DNA from 2 places in the Mesorhizobium sp. AR02 genome. Region 1 is predicted to be linked to the other one. Evidence: predicted binding sites of a transcription regulator. Region 1 holds the regulator's gene; the other holds the start of a gene.
The links. The regulator PhoB, encoded in region 1, activates phosphate uptake and scavenging genes when phosphate is short. The targets are predictions, from matches to a motif close to TGTCATNNANCTGTCAT.
Positions count from the first base shown of each region.

Region 2: the regulator PhoB is predicted to act here: its motif matches at 4,490-4,506, upstream of DBIPINDM_RS04750 (LTA synthase family protein).

Region 1 is NZ_CP080531.1:3,429,140-3,436,882, forward strand. Features, by position in the region: gene pstS (phosphate ABC transporter substrate-binding protein PstS) at 1-917, shown strand, start outside; gene pstC (phosphate ABC transporter permease subunit PstC) at 985-1,968, shown strand; gene pstA (phosphate ABC transporter permease PstA) at 1,972-2,823, shown strand; gene pstB (phosphate ABC transporter ATP-binding protein PstB) at 2,820-3,623, shown strand; gene phoU (phosphate signaling complex protein PhoU) at 3,649-4,356, shown strand; gene phoB (phosphate regulon transcriptional regulator PhoB) at 4,376-5,065, shown strand; gene DBIPINDM_RS20815 (ROK family protein) at 5,278-6,522, opposite strand; gene xylF (D-xylose ABC transporter substrate-binding protein) at 6,792-7,743, shown strand, end outside.
Region 2 is NZ_CP080531.1:8,909-16,651, forward strand. Features, by position in the region: gene mltG (endolytic transglycosylase MltG) at 1-528, opposite strand, end outside; gene DBIPINDM_RS04725 (hypothetical protein) at 527-799, shown strand; gene fabF (beta-ketoacyl-ACP synthase II) at 787-2,049, opposite strand; gene DBIPINDM_RS04735 (acyl carrier protein) at 2,084-2,320, opposite strand; gene fabG (3-oxoacyl-[acyl-carrier-protein] reductase) at 2,520-3,257, opposite strand; gene fabD (ACP S-malonyltransferase) at 3,318-4,265, opposite strand; gene DBIPINDM_RS04750 (LTA synthase family protein) at 4,545-6,473, shown strand; gene DBIPINDM_RS04755 (pilus assembly protein) at 6,520-7,743, opposite strand, start outside.

The sequences.
Region 1 (7,743 bases):
ACACCTACAAGAAGGATACCGGCATCGGCCTCAACTACCAGTCGATCGGTTCCGGCGGCGGCATCAAGCAGGTCATCGCCAAGACCGTGACTTTCGGCGCCACCGACAAGCCGATGTCCGATGCCGATCTGGAAAAGAACGGCCTCGTGCAGTTCCCGATGGTGATGGGCGGCATCGTGCCGATCGTCAACCTCACTGGCGTCAAGCCGGGCGAACTCGTCCTCGACGGCAAGACGCTCGCCCAGATCTATCTCGGCGCCATCACCACCTGGGACGATGCCGCGATCAAGGCGCTGAACCCCACCCTCACCCTGCCGTCGACCGCGATCGCCGTCGTGCATCGTTCGGATGGCTCGGGCACCACCTTCAACTTCACCAACTATCTGGTGAAGCTCTCGCCCGACTGGAAGGACAAGGTTGGTTCGGACACCGCCGTCGAATGGCCGACGGGCGTCGGCGCCAAGGGCAGCGAAGGCGTTGCCAACACCGTCAAGCAGACGGATGGCGGTATCGGCTACGTCGAATACGCCTATGCCAAGCAGAACAACCTGTCCTACTCCAAGATGCTGAATGCAGCCGGCAAGGTCGTCGAGCCGTCGCTCGAATCCTTCGGCGCTGCCGCTTCGAATGCCGACTTCAAGACTGCCAAGAACTTCAACGTCATCATCACCAACGAGCCCGGCGACACCACCTGGCCGATCGCGGCTTCCACCTGGGTTCTGATCCACAAGGCTCCGGATGATGCCGCTGCCACCGGCGAAGCCCTGAAGTTCTTTGCCTGGGCCTACAAGGACGGCAAGGAAACCGCCAAGGCGCTCGACTATGTCTCGATCCCCGACAGCGTCGTCGACCTGATCAAGGCTTCGTGGAAGGCCGACATCCAGGCCGACGGCAAGCCCGTCTACGCCGGCGAGTAATATCCCTTGAAGGAGCGCCGCGCCCGCGGCGCTCCTTTTCCTTCAATTCGAAAGAGCCGAGCTTGACATGAGCGCTGTCCAGGAAGCCTTGCCAGCCGTCAGAAGTTCGCGCGATGCCACCGTTCGACGGTTCGCGCTGACCGACTCGATCTTCCACGGAATGACCCGCGCTGCCGCAATCTTGGTGCTGGTCCTGCTCGGCGGCGTCGCGGTCTCGCTGTTTGCCGGTTCCTGGCAAGCCCTGTCGACCTTCGGCTTTTCCTTCCTGACCAGCGAAAGCTGGAACCCGGTGACCGAGAAGTTCGGTGCCCTGGCGCCCATCTACGGCACCATCATCACCTCGGCCATCGCCATCCTGATCGCCGTGCCGCTCGGCATCGGCATCGCCATCTTCCTCACCGAGCTTTGCCCGCGCCCGCTGCGGCGCCCGATCGGCATGGCGGTTGAATTGCTGGCCGGCATCCCTTCGATCATTTACGGCATCTGGGGCCTGTTCGTCCTGGCACCGTTCCTGCAAACGACCGTGCAGCCCTTCATCATCAACGTGTTCCATGGCGTTCCCGGTCTCAACAGCCTGTTTGCCGGCCCGCCCTATGGCATCGGCCTGCTGACCTCGTCGATGATCCTGGCCATCATGGTGCTGCCCTTTATCACCTCGATCACCAAGGACGTCTTCGACACGGTGCCTCCCGTACTGAAGGAATCGGCCTACGGCATTGGTTGCACGACCTGGGAAGTGACCCGCCGCGTCGTCATTCCCTACACCCGGATCGGCATCATGGGCGGCGTCATGCTCGGCCTCGGCCGCGCTCTCGGCGAAACCATGGCGGTGACCTTTGTCATCGGCAACGCGCACCGCATCTCGACCTCGCTGTTCGCGCCGGCAACGACGATCTCCGCGACCATCGCCAACGAATTCACCGAAGCGGTCGGCGATCTCTACACCTCCTCGCTGGTGGCGCTCGGCCTGATCCTGTTCGTCATCACTTTCCTGATCCTTGCCATCGCACGCTACATGCTGATGCGCATCGACGCCCGCACGGGAGCCTGACCGATGTCGACAGCCACGTCGCTTCACCAGAGCCGCAAGCGCAAGAATGGCGTGATGATGACGCTGTGCGTCGTCGCCGCGGGCATCGGCCTTGCCTGGCTGGCGCTCATCCTCGGCGCGCTGCTCTACAAGGGCCTCGCCGGTGTCTCTCTCTCGGTCTTCACGGAAATGACGCCGCCACCCGGCGATGCCGGCGGCCTGCTCAATGCCATTTACGGCAGCATCGTGATGACCATCATCGGCATCATCGTCGGTACGCCGATCGGTGTGCTGGCCGGCACCTACATGGCTGAATACGGGCGCTTCTCGAAGCTCACCACTGTTGTGCGTTTCATCAACGACATCCTTCTGTCGGCGCCGTCGATCATCATCGGCCTGTTCGTCTATGAGCTGATGGTGCGGCCGATGGGGCATTTCTCGGCGATCGCCGGCGCTGTCGCGCTCGCCATCCTGGTCATCCCGGTCGTCGTGCGCACCACCGAGGACATGCTCAACCTGGTGCCCAACGCCTTGCGCGAAGCCGGCACCGCGATCGGCGCGCCGCGCTGGGTGGTCATCAAGTCGGTCGCCTACCGCGCCGCACTGTCCGGCATCGTCACCGGTATATTGCTGGCCATCGCCCGCATCTCTGGCGAGACGGCACCGCTTCTTTTCACGGCGCTGAACAACCAGTTCTGGTCGAGCAATCTCAACGCGCCGATGGCCAGCCTGCCTGTCACCATCTTCCAGTTCGCTCTCAGCCCCTACGAGGAATGGCAGCAACTGGCCTGGACCGGCGCACTCATAATCACATTGACGGTTCTCGCGCTCAGCATCTTTGCGCGCAGCCTGACCGGACGCAGAGAGGACAAATGAGCCAGATGTTGTCTCCAGACATGACGATCGCCGCCGAGGCGGTGGCCAAGGCCAAGATCGAGGTCAAGAACCTCAACTTCTACTATGGCCAGTCGAAGGCGCTGAAGGATATCACGCTGTCGCTGCCCGAGCGCAGCGTCACCGCCTTCATTGGCCCGTCGGGCTGCGGAAAGTCGACGCTGCTGCGCGTCTTCAACCGCATCTACGAGCTTTATCCCAAGCAGACCGCCGAGGGCCAGGTGCTGCTCGACGGCCAGAACGTTCTCGACCGCTCGCAGGATCTCAACCTGCTGCGCACCAAGATCGGCATGGTGTTCCAGAAGCCGACGCCGTTCCCGATGTCGATCTATGAGAACATCGCTTTCGGCGTCAGGCTCTATGAGAAGATCAGCAAGGCCGAGATGGACGGCCGTGTCGAGCAGGCGCTGAAGCGCGCAGCACTGTGGACCGAGGTCAAGGACAAGCTCAATGCCAGCGGCCTCAGCCTGTCTGGCGGCCAGCAGCAGCGGCTTTGCATCGCCCGCACGGTGGCGGTGAAGCCGGAGGTCATTCTGCTCGACGAGCCGGCCTCGGCGCTCGACCCGCTGTCGACCGCCAAGATCGAGGAGCTGATCGACGAATTGCAGGCCGACTACACGATCGTCATCGTCACCCACAACATGCAGCAGGCGGCGCGTGTCTCGAAGCAGACCGCTTTCATGTATCTGGGCGAACTGGTCGAGTTCGACAAAACCGAGAAGATCTTCACGTCGCCTCGCGAGAAGCGCACGCAAGACTACATCACCGGCCGCTTCGGCTGATCGCACGCATACGAGGACCAGGATCATGGCCGAACACACAGTTGCAGCCTTCGACGAGGATCTCGGACAGATCAGCAGGCTGATCAGTGACATGGGCGATCTCGCCGGCTCGATGGTCGGTGGCGCCACCAAGGCGCTGCTGAATTCCGACAACGCTCTCGCTCAGCGCGTGGTTTCCGACGATGCCATCATGGACGCGCGTCAGCGCGAGCTCGACGACCGCGCCATCACGCTGATCGCCAAGCGCCAGCCGATGGCCGATGATCTGCGCCATGTCGTCGGGTCGATCCGCATGGCCGGCGACCTCGAGCGCATTGGCGACCTTGCCAAGAACATCGCCAAGCGCGTCGGCACCGTCGGCCTCAGCGCCACGCCGCGCGACCTGTCGCATTCCATCGACGCCATGGCACAGCTGGTGCTGATCCAGGTGCAGGGCGTGATCGAAGAGTATGCGGCGCGCGATGCCGCGGCACTGGCGAAGCTGCGCGCCGACGACGAACGCATCGACGTCAAATACACCTCCGTCTTCCGCGAACTGCTGACCTACATGATGGAGGATCCGCGCAACATCACGGCTTGCACGCATCTGTTGTTCTGCGCCAAGAATCTCGAACGCATCGGCGACCACGTGACCAACATTGCCGAAAACGCCTACTATGTCCTGACCGGCACGCAGTTGCCCGCCAATCGTCCCAAGCAGGACGAGACGGCGATGTCGGCGCCCGCGGCCTGACGCAAGAGGTGACCAATCGATGATCGCGCCACGCATTATGGTGGTGGAGGATGAGGAGCCGCTGGGGGTGCTGCTCCGTTACAATCTTGAATCCGAAGGCTACCAGGTGGAGGTGGTGCCGCGCGGCGACGAGGCTGAAATCCGCCTGCAGGAGAACGTGCCCGACCTTCTGGTGCTCGACTGGATGGTGCCGGCGGTGTCCGGCATCGAACTCTGTCGGCGCCTGCGGATGCGGCCCGAGACCGAGCGGCTGCCGATCATCATGCTGACCGCGCGGGGCGAAGAAAGCGACCGCGTACGTGGGCTCTCGACCGGCGCCGACGACTATCTGGTCAAGCCGTTCTCGACGCCGGAATTCATGGCTCGCGTCAAGGCGCTGCTGCGCCGCGCCAAGCCGGAAGTTCTGTCCAGCGTGCTCAAGGTCGGCGACATCGTGCTCGACCGTGAATCGCACCGGGTTTATCGCAAGAAGAGCGAGATCCGGCTCGGGCCGACCGAGTTCCGCCTGCTCGAATTCATGATGCGTCATCCCGGCCGCGTGTTCTCGCGCAGCCAGCTGCTCGACAATGTCTGGGGCGAGACGATCTATATCGACGAGCGCACCGTCGACGTGCATGTCGGCCGGCTGCGCAAGGCGGTCAACAATGGCCGCATGCCGGACGTGATTAGAACCATTCGGGGCGCCGGCTACGCGATCAGGGAAGATTAGAGCCTTGGCGCGGAAGCGTTGATAGGTTGAATGTCTCCACTCCCGGGTCACACGCATTGATGATTGGCTGAGACGCTCATGACCTCGTCATCCTATGGCGGAGCAAGGAGCGAAGCGACGCCACCATTCCTCAGAGTTGATGACGAAGCTGAGAGGCTTCTGCCAATCTCCAAAGTCGGCGATGGTCTACGGCATCAATGACGGACGTCAGCTCAGGCTACGTTCTTTCCAACGCCTGACTTACCCTGCACCCCCGGCGCGAAAATTTCCTGGTCGACGAAGGTCAGTGCGCGCATGGCGCAGCCTTCGCGGATCAGCGGCAGTTCGTTCGGCTCGGTGTCGAAGGAAATCGATTTCGAGTGCTGGCCGCCTGCGGTCTGGGCGATCGCCTCGCGCAGTGCCGGCTCGATCAGGTCGAAGGCGGCGGCGCTGACGCCGACCATGGCGACGGGTGCGGGATCGATCAGCGCGAACAGGCTGCCGAGGCCATAACCGAGTGCCTCGCCGGCCCTGCGGTAGGCTTCGCGCTCGGGGCCGTCCCGTTCCCGCGCCGTCGCGGCGAGCGCCCGCATCTGCGCGTCGCTGACATCGGCGACCGGCTCGGTGTCCTCGCTGAGCTGCCTGGCGTTGCGCCAGATGGCGTAGTTGCCGGCATAGGCCTCGACGCAGCCGCGGCGTCCGCAGCGGCAGAGCGCGCCGCCCGGCCGATGGATCATGTGGCCGAACTCGCCACCAGAGGAATGGGTGCCGGTAAACAGCTCGCCCTTCAGCACCAGGCCCATGCCGATGCCGTGCGACAGAAGGATGGCGATGAAGTCGTCGCGGTAGCGCTCCGGATCGCGCCAGCGCAGCGCCACCGCCATCATGTTGCAGTCGTTTTCCATGGTGGCGGGGATGCCGAACTCGGCCTCGAGTATGTCGGCGAAGGCGATGTCGGTCTGCGGTGTGATCGGCGACCACAGCATCGAGCGGGCCTCGGTGTCGGTGATGCCCTGGATCGCCAGCGCGATGCGGGCGACGCTGCGCACGTCGATATCGGGATCCTCGAGGCGCCGTCGTACGATGGCGACGCATTCACCGATCAGCGCCTCGCGCGACATGGTCAGCGTGTCCAGCCGGCGCTGTTCTTCCGATACCACCTGGCCGGCATAGTCGATGACGGCGACGGAGAGGAAATTCAGCGACAGCACCACGGTCATGACAGCCGCGGCCTCCGGATTGAGGCCGAGGCCAACCTGTGGCCTGCCGCGTTTCAGCGCGCCGGCTTCGCTCGGCTTGCCTTCGGCCAGGATGCCTTCGCCGATCAGGTCGGAAGAGATCGCCGATATGGTCGAATGGCTGAGGCCGGTGGTCGCGGCAATCTCGGTGCGCGAGGGCCGACCGGCCCGGCGCACGGCCGCAATCACCATCGCGCGGTTGCGCCGGCGCAGATCGTCGTGGCGGATTCCGACCGACATGTTTCCCACATCCTCCCGGTCGCCGCGGTTCTTCCTGCCCCTCGAACGCTGCCGACGACACGCCCAAATAGTGGCAGAAGCGGCCCGTCCTGTCATTTATTTATTCCGGGGCTCGAAAAAAATTCGCAGGGACATCAAAATCCATCAGAATCGTTGTTGACAGCGTTCCGGTGTTGGCTCAGTGTTTTTTCGAGGCTCGAAAAAATAGAGCCTCTGTGCCGGCCTTAGGGCCAGTTTGGTCGCGCCATACGCGGCGCAGGGAGGATATCATGAAGAGATTCACGGCCGCCATCCTGGCGGGTGTCGCCATGTCGCTGACGCTTGCGTCGGTCGCGCAGGCGAAGGACAAGGTCATCGGTGTTTCGTGGTCCAACTTCCAGGAAGAGCGCTGGAAGACCGACGAAGCCGCCATGAAGAAGGCGATCGAGGCCGCCGGCGACAAGTACATCTCCGCCGATGCGCAGTCCAATCCCGGCAAGCAGCTTACCGATGTCGAAAGCCTGATCTCGCAGGGCGCCAATTCGCTGATCATCCTGGCGCAGGACGCCTCGGCCATCGGTCCGGCCGTGCAGAAGGCGCTGGACGAAGGCATTCCGGTCGTCGGCTATGACCGCCTGATCGAGAACAAGGACGTCTTCTACCTGACCTTCGACAACAAGGAAGTCGGCCGCCTGCAGGCCAGTGCGGTGTTCAAGGCCAAGCCGGAAGGCAATTATGTCTTCATCAAGGGCTCGGGCTCCGATCCGAATGCCGACTTCCTGTTCTCGGGCTCGATGGAAGTGCTCAAGGCGGCCATCGACAGCGGCAAGATCAAGAATGTTGGTGAGGCCTATACGGACGGCTGGCTACCTGCCAACGCCCAGAAGAACATGGAGCAGTTCCTGACCGCCAATGACAACAAGGTCGACGCTGTGGTCGCCGCCAATGACGGCACCGCCGGCGGCGTCGTCGCGGCGCTGACGGCACAAGGTCTCGCCGGCACCGTGCCGGTCTCGGGCCAGGACGGCGACCATGCCGCGCTGAACCGCATCGCGCTCGGCACCCAGACCGTGTCGGTGTGGAAGGATGCGCGCGAACTCGGCAAGAACGCCGCCGAGATCGCCTCGCAGCTGGCCGATGGCAAGAAGATGACCGACATCGCCGGCGTGAAGGACTTCACGACGCCTGGCGGCAACACCGTCAAGTCGCTGTTCCTGACCCCGGTCGCCATCACCAAGGACA
Region 2 (7,743 bases), 3.4 Mb from region 1:
CTGCCAGACCTCGTCGACCAGCTTCTTCTGATCGGCCACCAGCTTGTCGATCATCTGCTGGCGCGTCGCGCCGCGGGTGAAGCGCAGCGTGTCGGTGGCAAGGCTGCCCTCGGGCGGCGTCTTCGCCGGCATGTCGCCGCTCAAGGCGGGCTCACCGGCGATACGCTGCAGGGCCTGCTCGACCGTCAGCCCTTCCGGAATGGTCAGTGAGTACATCACCGACTTGCCGCTCTTCAAAAGCTCCATGATGTCGCGCATGGATGCCTTGGGCTTGATCTCGTATTCGCCGGCCTTGAGCGCGGAATCGTTGCCGAAGGCACGCACGCCAAGGCGGAAGACGCGGGCATCGCTGATCAGTCCACGGCGCTCAAGCTGGTCGGCGATGTCCTGGACGCCGGTATTCGGCTTGACCAGGAAGGTGTCGCCATTGGCCGAGGGACCGGGTTCGGTGAATTCCTGCTTGCCGAAGTAAAGCGCCGCGCCCGCCGCCAGAACCATCAGCATCACCAAGGAGATGACGAAGTTCATGAACACGACGACCTGGCTGCGCGAAGCGCGCGAGCGCTTCGGCGGCGGCGTCCCGGCTTCGGGCCGCAGGGCCTCGCTGGCTGTCTTCGGCACGATCGGCCCTGTGTTTGCCGGCCTTTGCCCGAATTCTCCGTTGCCCGCCGGATTTGTGTTCATCTTGCCCTACCGTTTGATCGCCCAACGAATCCCCTGCGGCAGAGTAGAGGCGAATATGGCAAAATTGACGGCACGCCGAAGCATCGTCCGGCAGCCGGACGATCAGCCATTGTAGCGCTGGAACACAAGCGAGGCGTTGGTGCCGCCAAAACCAAAGGAATTTGACAACGCCACGTCGATCTGGCGAGAGCGAGGCTTGTTCGGCACCAGGTCGATCGCGGTTTCGCGCTCGGGGTTGTCGAGGTTGATGGTCGCCGGCGCGACATTGTCCCGGATCGCGAGGATCGAAAAGATCGCTTCCGCGGCACCCGCCGCCCCCAGCAGATGGCCGATCGACGACTTTGTCGACGACATCGAAATCTTCGAGGCGGCATTGCCGACGAGCCGCTCGACGGCGCCGAGTTCAATCGTATCGGCCATGGTCGAGGTGCCGTGCGCGTTGATGTAGTCGACATCGGCGGGCGTCAGCTTTGCCCTGTTCAACGCCGCAGTCATGCAACGGAAAGCCCCGTCGCCATCTTCCGCGGGGGCCGTGATATGATAGGCATCGCCAGTGAGGCCGTAGCCGGTCACCTCGGCGTAGATTTTCGCCCCGCGCGCCTTGGCGTGCTCCAGTTCCTCAAGCACCACGACACCGGCGCCCTCGCCCATGACGAAGCCGTCGCGGTCACGGTCATAGGGACGCGACGCCGTCTGCGGCGTGTCATTGCGATCGGTCGACAGCGCCCGGCAGGCGGCGAAGCCGGCGATCGAGAGCCGCGTCACCGGCGCCTCGGCGCCACCGGCGACCATGACGTCGGCATCGCCCCACATGATCAGCCGGGCAGCATCGCCAATGGCGTGCGCGCCGGTCGAACAGGCCGTGACGACGGCATGGTTCGGGCCTTTCAGCCCGTGCCGGATCGAAACCTGGCCGGAGACGAGATTGATGATCTGGCCCGGGATGAAGAAGGGGCTGATGCGGCGTGGGCCGCGTTCCTTGAGGATCATCGCGTTCTCGGCGATGCCCTCGATGCCGCCAATGCCCGAACCGATGAGCACGCCGGTGGCGCATTGCTCTTCGTGGGTCTTGGGTTCCCAGCCGGAATCCTTCAGCGCCTCATCGGCGGCGGCAATCCCGTACAGGATGAAGTCGCCGATCTTGCGCAATTCCTTCGGCTCGAGCACGGCCTCGGGATTGAAGGTGGCATTGCTGCCGTCACCACGCGGAACGACGTGGGCGATCTTGCAGGCAAGATCCTCCACCTCGAACTCGGTGATGCGCTTGGCGGCGCTGCGGCCGGTCAGAAGTTCCTTCCAGCTGTGCTCGAAGCCCATGCCGAATGGCGACAACAACCCAAGGCCCGTGACGACGACACGCCTCATCGCAGGTCCTCCCCGGTGATGACTGCTGAAAGCGTCAGGCCGAAGCCTTGTCGATGTACTTAACCGCGTCGCCGACGGTCAGGATGGTCTCGGCCGCGTCGTCGGGAATCTCGACGCCGAATTCTTCTTCGAACGCCATGACGAGTTCGACCGTGTCGAGGCTGTCAGCGCCCAGATCATCGATGAAGCTCGCCTGCTCCGTCACTTTGTCGGCATCGACGCCAAGGTGCTCGATGACGATCTTCTTGACGCGCTCTGCGGTGTCACTCATTTGGGGCATCCTCGTCTTTTGTTTGTCTGTCTTCGTTAGCGGGCAGAATGCCGCTAATCAAGCTGAAAGATGGTCCTGCCGGAAACGCAACGGCCACGGACCGGTTTTTGCCCGAACCGCCGGGTTGCGGGCCGCATTACACGAAAAATGGCTGAGGTCCAAGGCGAAATGGTCTCTTTTCACAGCCCCGCTGTATCCGTCAAATCATGGCCATGCCGCCGTTGACATGGATGGTCTGGCCGGTGACGTAGGCGGCCTCGTTGGAGGCGAGGTAGGCGACGGCGGACGCCACTTCAACACTCGTGCCCATGCGGCGCGTCGGAATCGCCGCCATGATCGCCTCTTTCTGCTTGTCGTTGAGCTTGTCGGTCATCGCCGATTCGATGAAGCCCGGGGCAACGCAGTTGACGGTAATGTTGCGGGTGGCGATCTCCTGCGCCAGCGATTTGGAGAAGCCGATCATGCCGGCCTTGGAGGCGCAGTAGTTGGTCTGGCCGGGATTGCCGGTCACGCCGACCACCGAGGTGATGTTGATGATGCGGCCATGGCGGCGGCGCATCATCGGATGGGTGAGTTCGCGGGTCAGCCGGAAAACGGCGGTCAGATTGACTTCGAGCACTGAGTCCCAATCGGCGTCCGACATGCGCACGAACAGGCCGTCCTTGGTGATGCCGGCATTGTTGACCAGGATATCGACGCCTTCGAGCTCGGCCTCCGCCTTCTGGCCAAGCGCCTTGACCTCGTCGCGGTTCGACAGATTGGCCGGGAACAGTTTGACCCGCTCGCCGAGTTCGCCTGCCAAGGTCTCCAGTTTCTCGATGCGGGTGCCGTGCAGGCCGACGATGGCGCCTTGCGCATGCAGCACACGGGCAATCGCTTCGCCGATGCCCCCCGATGCGCCGGTGACGAGCGCCTTGCGGCCGGTCAGTTCGAACATTTTTTGTCTCCTGATCTGAGAGAACAGCCTTCACACGGAAGGGGTCAAATCGCCAGTGGATTATGCAAGCGCGGCCAGCGCCGCCTCGACATCGGCCGGCGTGCCGACGGCTGATGTGGCGATGTCGCGGTTGATGCGCCGTGCCAGGCCCGACAGCACCTTGCCGGCGCCGATCTCATAAAGCGTGGTGACGCCGTTGGCGCCGAACCATTCCACCGTTTCGCGCCAGCGCACACGGCCGGTAATCTGCTCGACCAGGCGCCGCGCGATCTCGTCGGGATCACTGGTCGGGGTCACGGTGACGTTGGACAGCACGGGTACCGCCGGCGCATGCTTCGTTACCCCGGCGAGCGCGTCGCGCATGACATTGGCCGCCGGCGCCATCAGCGCCGAATGGAAGGGCGCCGAGACCTGCAGCATCAGCGCCCGCTTGGCGCCCTTTTCGGTGCACAGTTTGGCCGCCAGCTCGACCGCGGCCTTGGCGCCGGAAATCACCAGTTGGCCGCCGCCATTGTCGTTGGCGATCTGGCAGACCTTGCCGGCCCCTTGCGCGGCCTCGGCGCAAGCGGCTTCGACATCTACCTGTTCCAGTCCGATGATCGCAGCCATCGCGCCCTCGCCCGCCGGCACCGCTGCCTGCATGGCGTTGCCGCGGATGCGCAGCAGACGGGCGGCATCGGCAACGGAAACAAACCCTGCGGCGGCAAGGGCTGAATATTCGCCCAGCGAATGGCCGGCGACATAGGCGACCTTGTCCTTCAGCGAGAAACCGCGCGCTTCCAGCGCCCTGATCGCCGCCAGCGAAACCGCCATCAGCGCCGGCTGCGCGTTGGCCGTCAGCGTCAAGGTCTCTTCCGGACCTTCCCAGATCAGCTTTGACAGGTTTTCGCCGAGCGCGTCGTCGACTTCCTGGAAGATCCTGCGCGCCTCGGGAAAGGCATCGGCGAGATCCTTGCCCATGCCGACAGCCTGGCTGCCTTGTCCCGGAAAGGTGAATGCAATGGCCATGCGAGGGCTCTCCAAGACTGGTTTTACTTGTCTGATAACACGAATTTTCCCTGCCTGTGGCGCAAGGCAGGCCGCCAAGTCAAGCCCGGTTCAGCCCAGCCCCAAGTCGGAACCATGCGCCGAGTGCCTGTTTCGAAAGGGCTTTTTGGCGATCACACCTGATGAAAACCGCTCACGAATCGTTTGCTGGCTCTTCTTATTTCCGCCACAGGCGCTAGCTTTGCGTGACAATTTTATGACAACCGAGTGACTTGGGTTGTCGCTGGGTGGGAAGTTAAAGTGGCAAAGAGTTCGAAACGCGCCAGCAAAGCTGCGCCTCAATTCCTGGAAGACGATCCGTCCACCGGCTATCTGCCGGGCCGGAGATGGCCGGTCGTCCGTTATGGGCTGATCAGCCTGGCGATCTCCGCCATCCTGGTGTTTGCCATCGAATTGATCGTGCGCGGTGACGTTGCCGGTACCGCTTCCTTCTTCCTGCAGCCGCTCAAGCCGGGCTGGACGACCATCGTCGTGTTCGCGCTGATCCTCATCGGTCTCGATGCCGTGCTCGGCCGCAGCCACCAGAGCCTGATGATCGTCGCGCCTTTGACCTTGTCGCTGGCCTTTGTCGGCCATCAGAAATCGCACTATCTCGGCGATCCTCTCTACCCGACGGATTTCCTCTACTCCCGCCAGATCTTCGCCCTGTTGCCGCTCCTGGTGCGTGACCGGCCGATGACCGCGCTCGCCATGGTCGTCGGCATCGTCGCCGGCCTGTCGCTGCTCGTCTATGGCTGGCGGCTGTGGCGCCGCAAGGTTCCCGCGCTCAGCCACAAGGGCCGCCTTGCCCGGCTGACGCTGGCGGTGCCGCTGCTCGCCTTCTTCGTCTCGATCATGGACTACGCCACCTTCTCCTGGACCAGGGACCGGCTGCAGATCATCCCGATCATGTGGGACCAGAAGGAAAACTACGCCTCGAACGGCTTTGCCCTCGCCTTCGCGCTCAACGTGCCGATGGCGCATGTTTCGGCACCGCCGGGCTATACGGACAAGGCGATCGCGGCGATCGAACGGCCGCAGATGACGGCCTCGGTGCCCGATGAAAAGCCAGACATCATCGTCGTCATGAGCGAATCCTTCTGGGATCCGACCAAGCTGCCCGGCGTCACCATCACGCCGGATCCCATTCCCACCGTGCGGGCGTTGCGTTCCGGTTCGATGTTCTCGCCTGAATTCGGCGGCATGACCGCAAACATCGAATTCGAGGCGCTGACCGGTTTTTCCAACGCCTTCCTGCCGGCCGGCAGCATCCCCTACCAGCAATATGTGCGCACGCCGACGCCTTCGATGGCGACCTTCCTCAAGAGCGAGGGCTACCGGGCGCGCGCCATCCATCCAGGCACCAACTGGTTCTGGAACCGTGGCGCGGTTTATGCCGATTTCGGCTTCAACGATTTCAAGTCGGAAGAGACGCTGCCGCCGATGGAAAAGCGCGGACCGCTGGCATCGGATGCGGCGATGACGGACGAGATCATCCGCGAAGCCGACGCCAGCGACGACCCGGTGTTCTTCTTCGCGGTCAGCCTGCAGAACCATGGCCCCTATGAACCGAACCGCTACGACAACCCGACCCATGCGGTGCAGGCGCCGATCAGCCAGTGGGCGCGCGACTCGCTGCTGAGCTACGCGGAGGGTTCAGCCGACGCGGACCGCGGCCTTGAACGGCTGATCGAATGGGCCAAGAAGCGCGAGCGGCCGACGATTGTCGCCTTCTTCGGCGACCATCTGCCGCCGCTGGGGCCGGTCTATGTCGAGACGGGTTTCCTGAAGGACAACGTCGCGCCGCGCAAGGAGCCGACACCGCAAGCCGCCCGTGAACATCACGAGACACCGCTGATCATCTGGTCGAACCGCTCCGGTCCGGTCAAGGACCTCGGCACGGTGAGCCCGGCCTTCCTGCCCTATCATATCCTCACCGCCGCCGGCATCACCCATCCCTATTATACGGGCTTTCTGGGCGAGATGCGGGAACGCTACCGCGTCGTCGACCGCAATCTGCTGCTGACCCCGGCTGGCCAAGCTACGCCCGATTGGTCGCGTCAGAAGGATATCGACCCGGCGATCCGCGATTTCCGGCTTATCCAGTACGACATGATGTTCGGCAAACGCCAAGCCGCGCCCGACTTCTTCCCTGAGACGGTCGACAAGGTTGTCGCCCATACGAGTTGAAGGGGTTCCGATCCCTTCAGATGTAGCGGCCTCTTGAGTTGAGCGCTCAATTCGTCAATTGCAGCTTCGAGAACTTGTTGGCGATTTGCTGGAAAACGTTCGGCAGTTTTGCCGGATCGTTGACGGCATAGTAGCCGCTCGGGTCGGAAGCGCAGGCGCTGTAGAGCGTGCGGTTGGCGGCGGTGTCGGACTGCAGCACCATTGTGTAGATCTGCACGCCCTCGTTCTTCAACTGCGTGCACACGCTCTTGGTCCAGCCGTCGACATTGCGCGCCGCCGTCGTCTGGTTGTCCGACCCGAAGCGGCCACCCGCCAGGTAGCCATAGGACGTATAGTCGGACTTGGTCGGCTGATTGCTGGCGCCATAGACGACATTCTCGCCATCGGTAAGCAGCATGACGATCTTGCTGACGCCTGGCGTCTTGAATGGCACCCCGTCGGTATAGGGCGCGCCGGGCGACAGCACCCGCATGCCCCACGACAGACCCTCCGAGACGTTGGTGCCGGAACCATTCCACTCCGTCATTTGGCTCGCCGCCTTGCGCAATTTGTCGAAATCGTCGGTCAGGGGGACGACAGGGGTCGGGCAGGAGCGGTTGGGGCCAACGGTGATGGCGCTGCCGGTCTCGGTGACGATCTTGTTCGTCGACGCGACATATTTGGCGACCTTTTCCAGGTCCGCGCCCAACAGTGCGTCGACCACGCTGCCAAGCAGGCCGCTGAGGTCGATGCCCAGTATGTTGACGCCCGGCTCGGCGAGTTTGACCTTGTCGATGGTGTCGTCGAGATACGAATTGTTGTAGCCGGTCGCCGAGTTGCCATAGGAGCCTGACGGCTTGGTGGCCGGCGCCGGATCGTCGGGAGCGAAATAAGGCACGAACAGCGTGTCGGGTTTGTTCGGATCCGGCGGCGTATCAGAAATGTTGTAGGCACCGGGGCGAGCCTCGACGCAGCCTTTCCATCCGGTATCTTTCCATCCGCCCTTCAGCCCCAATTGCTTGAACAGCGCCATATGGTTCGGCCGCTTGCCATTGATGACGGGGAAATTGATGCCGTTGGTGAAGGACTTGCCGTCCATGTCGATCCAGGACGGGTCGAACCCGTCGCCATTGACATTGACCGCCGTGACGAAGGGAACCAGCGAGGCCCGCACCTGGCGCGTCGGCGATTTTGTCGCCTCGAGCGTGTCCAGCAGTGACTTCGTCGCCGTTCTCAACGCCGTCATGCGGGCGCCGGCCATCGAGCCGGTATTGTCCAGCACCAGCACGAC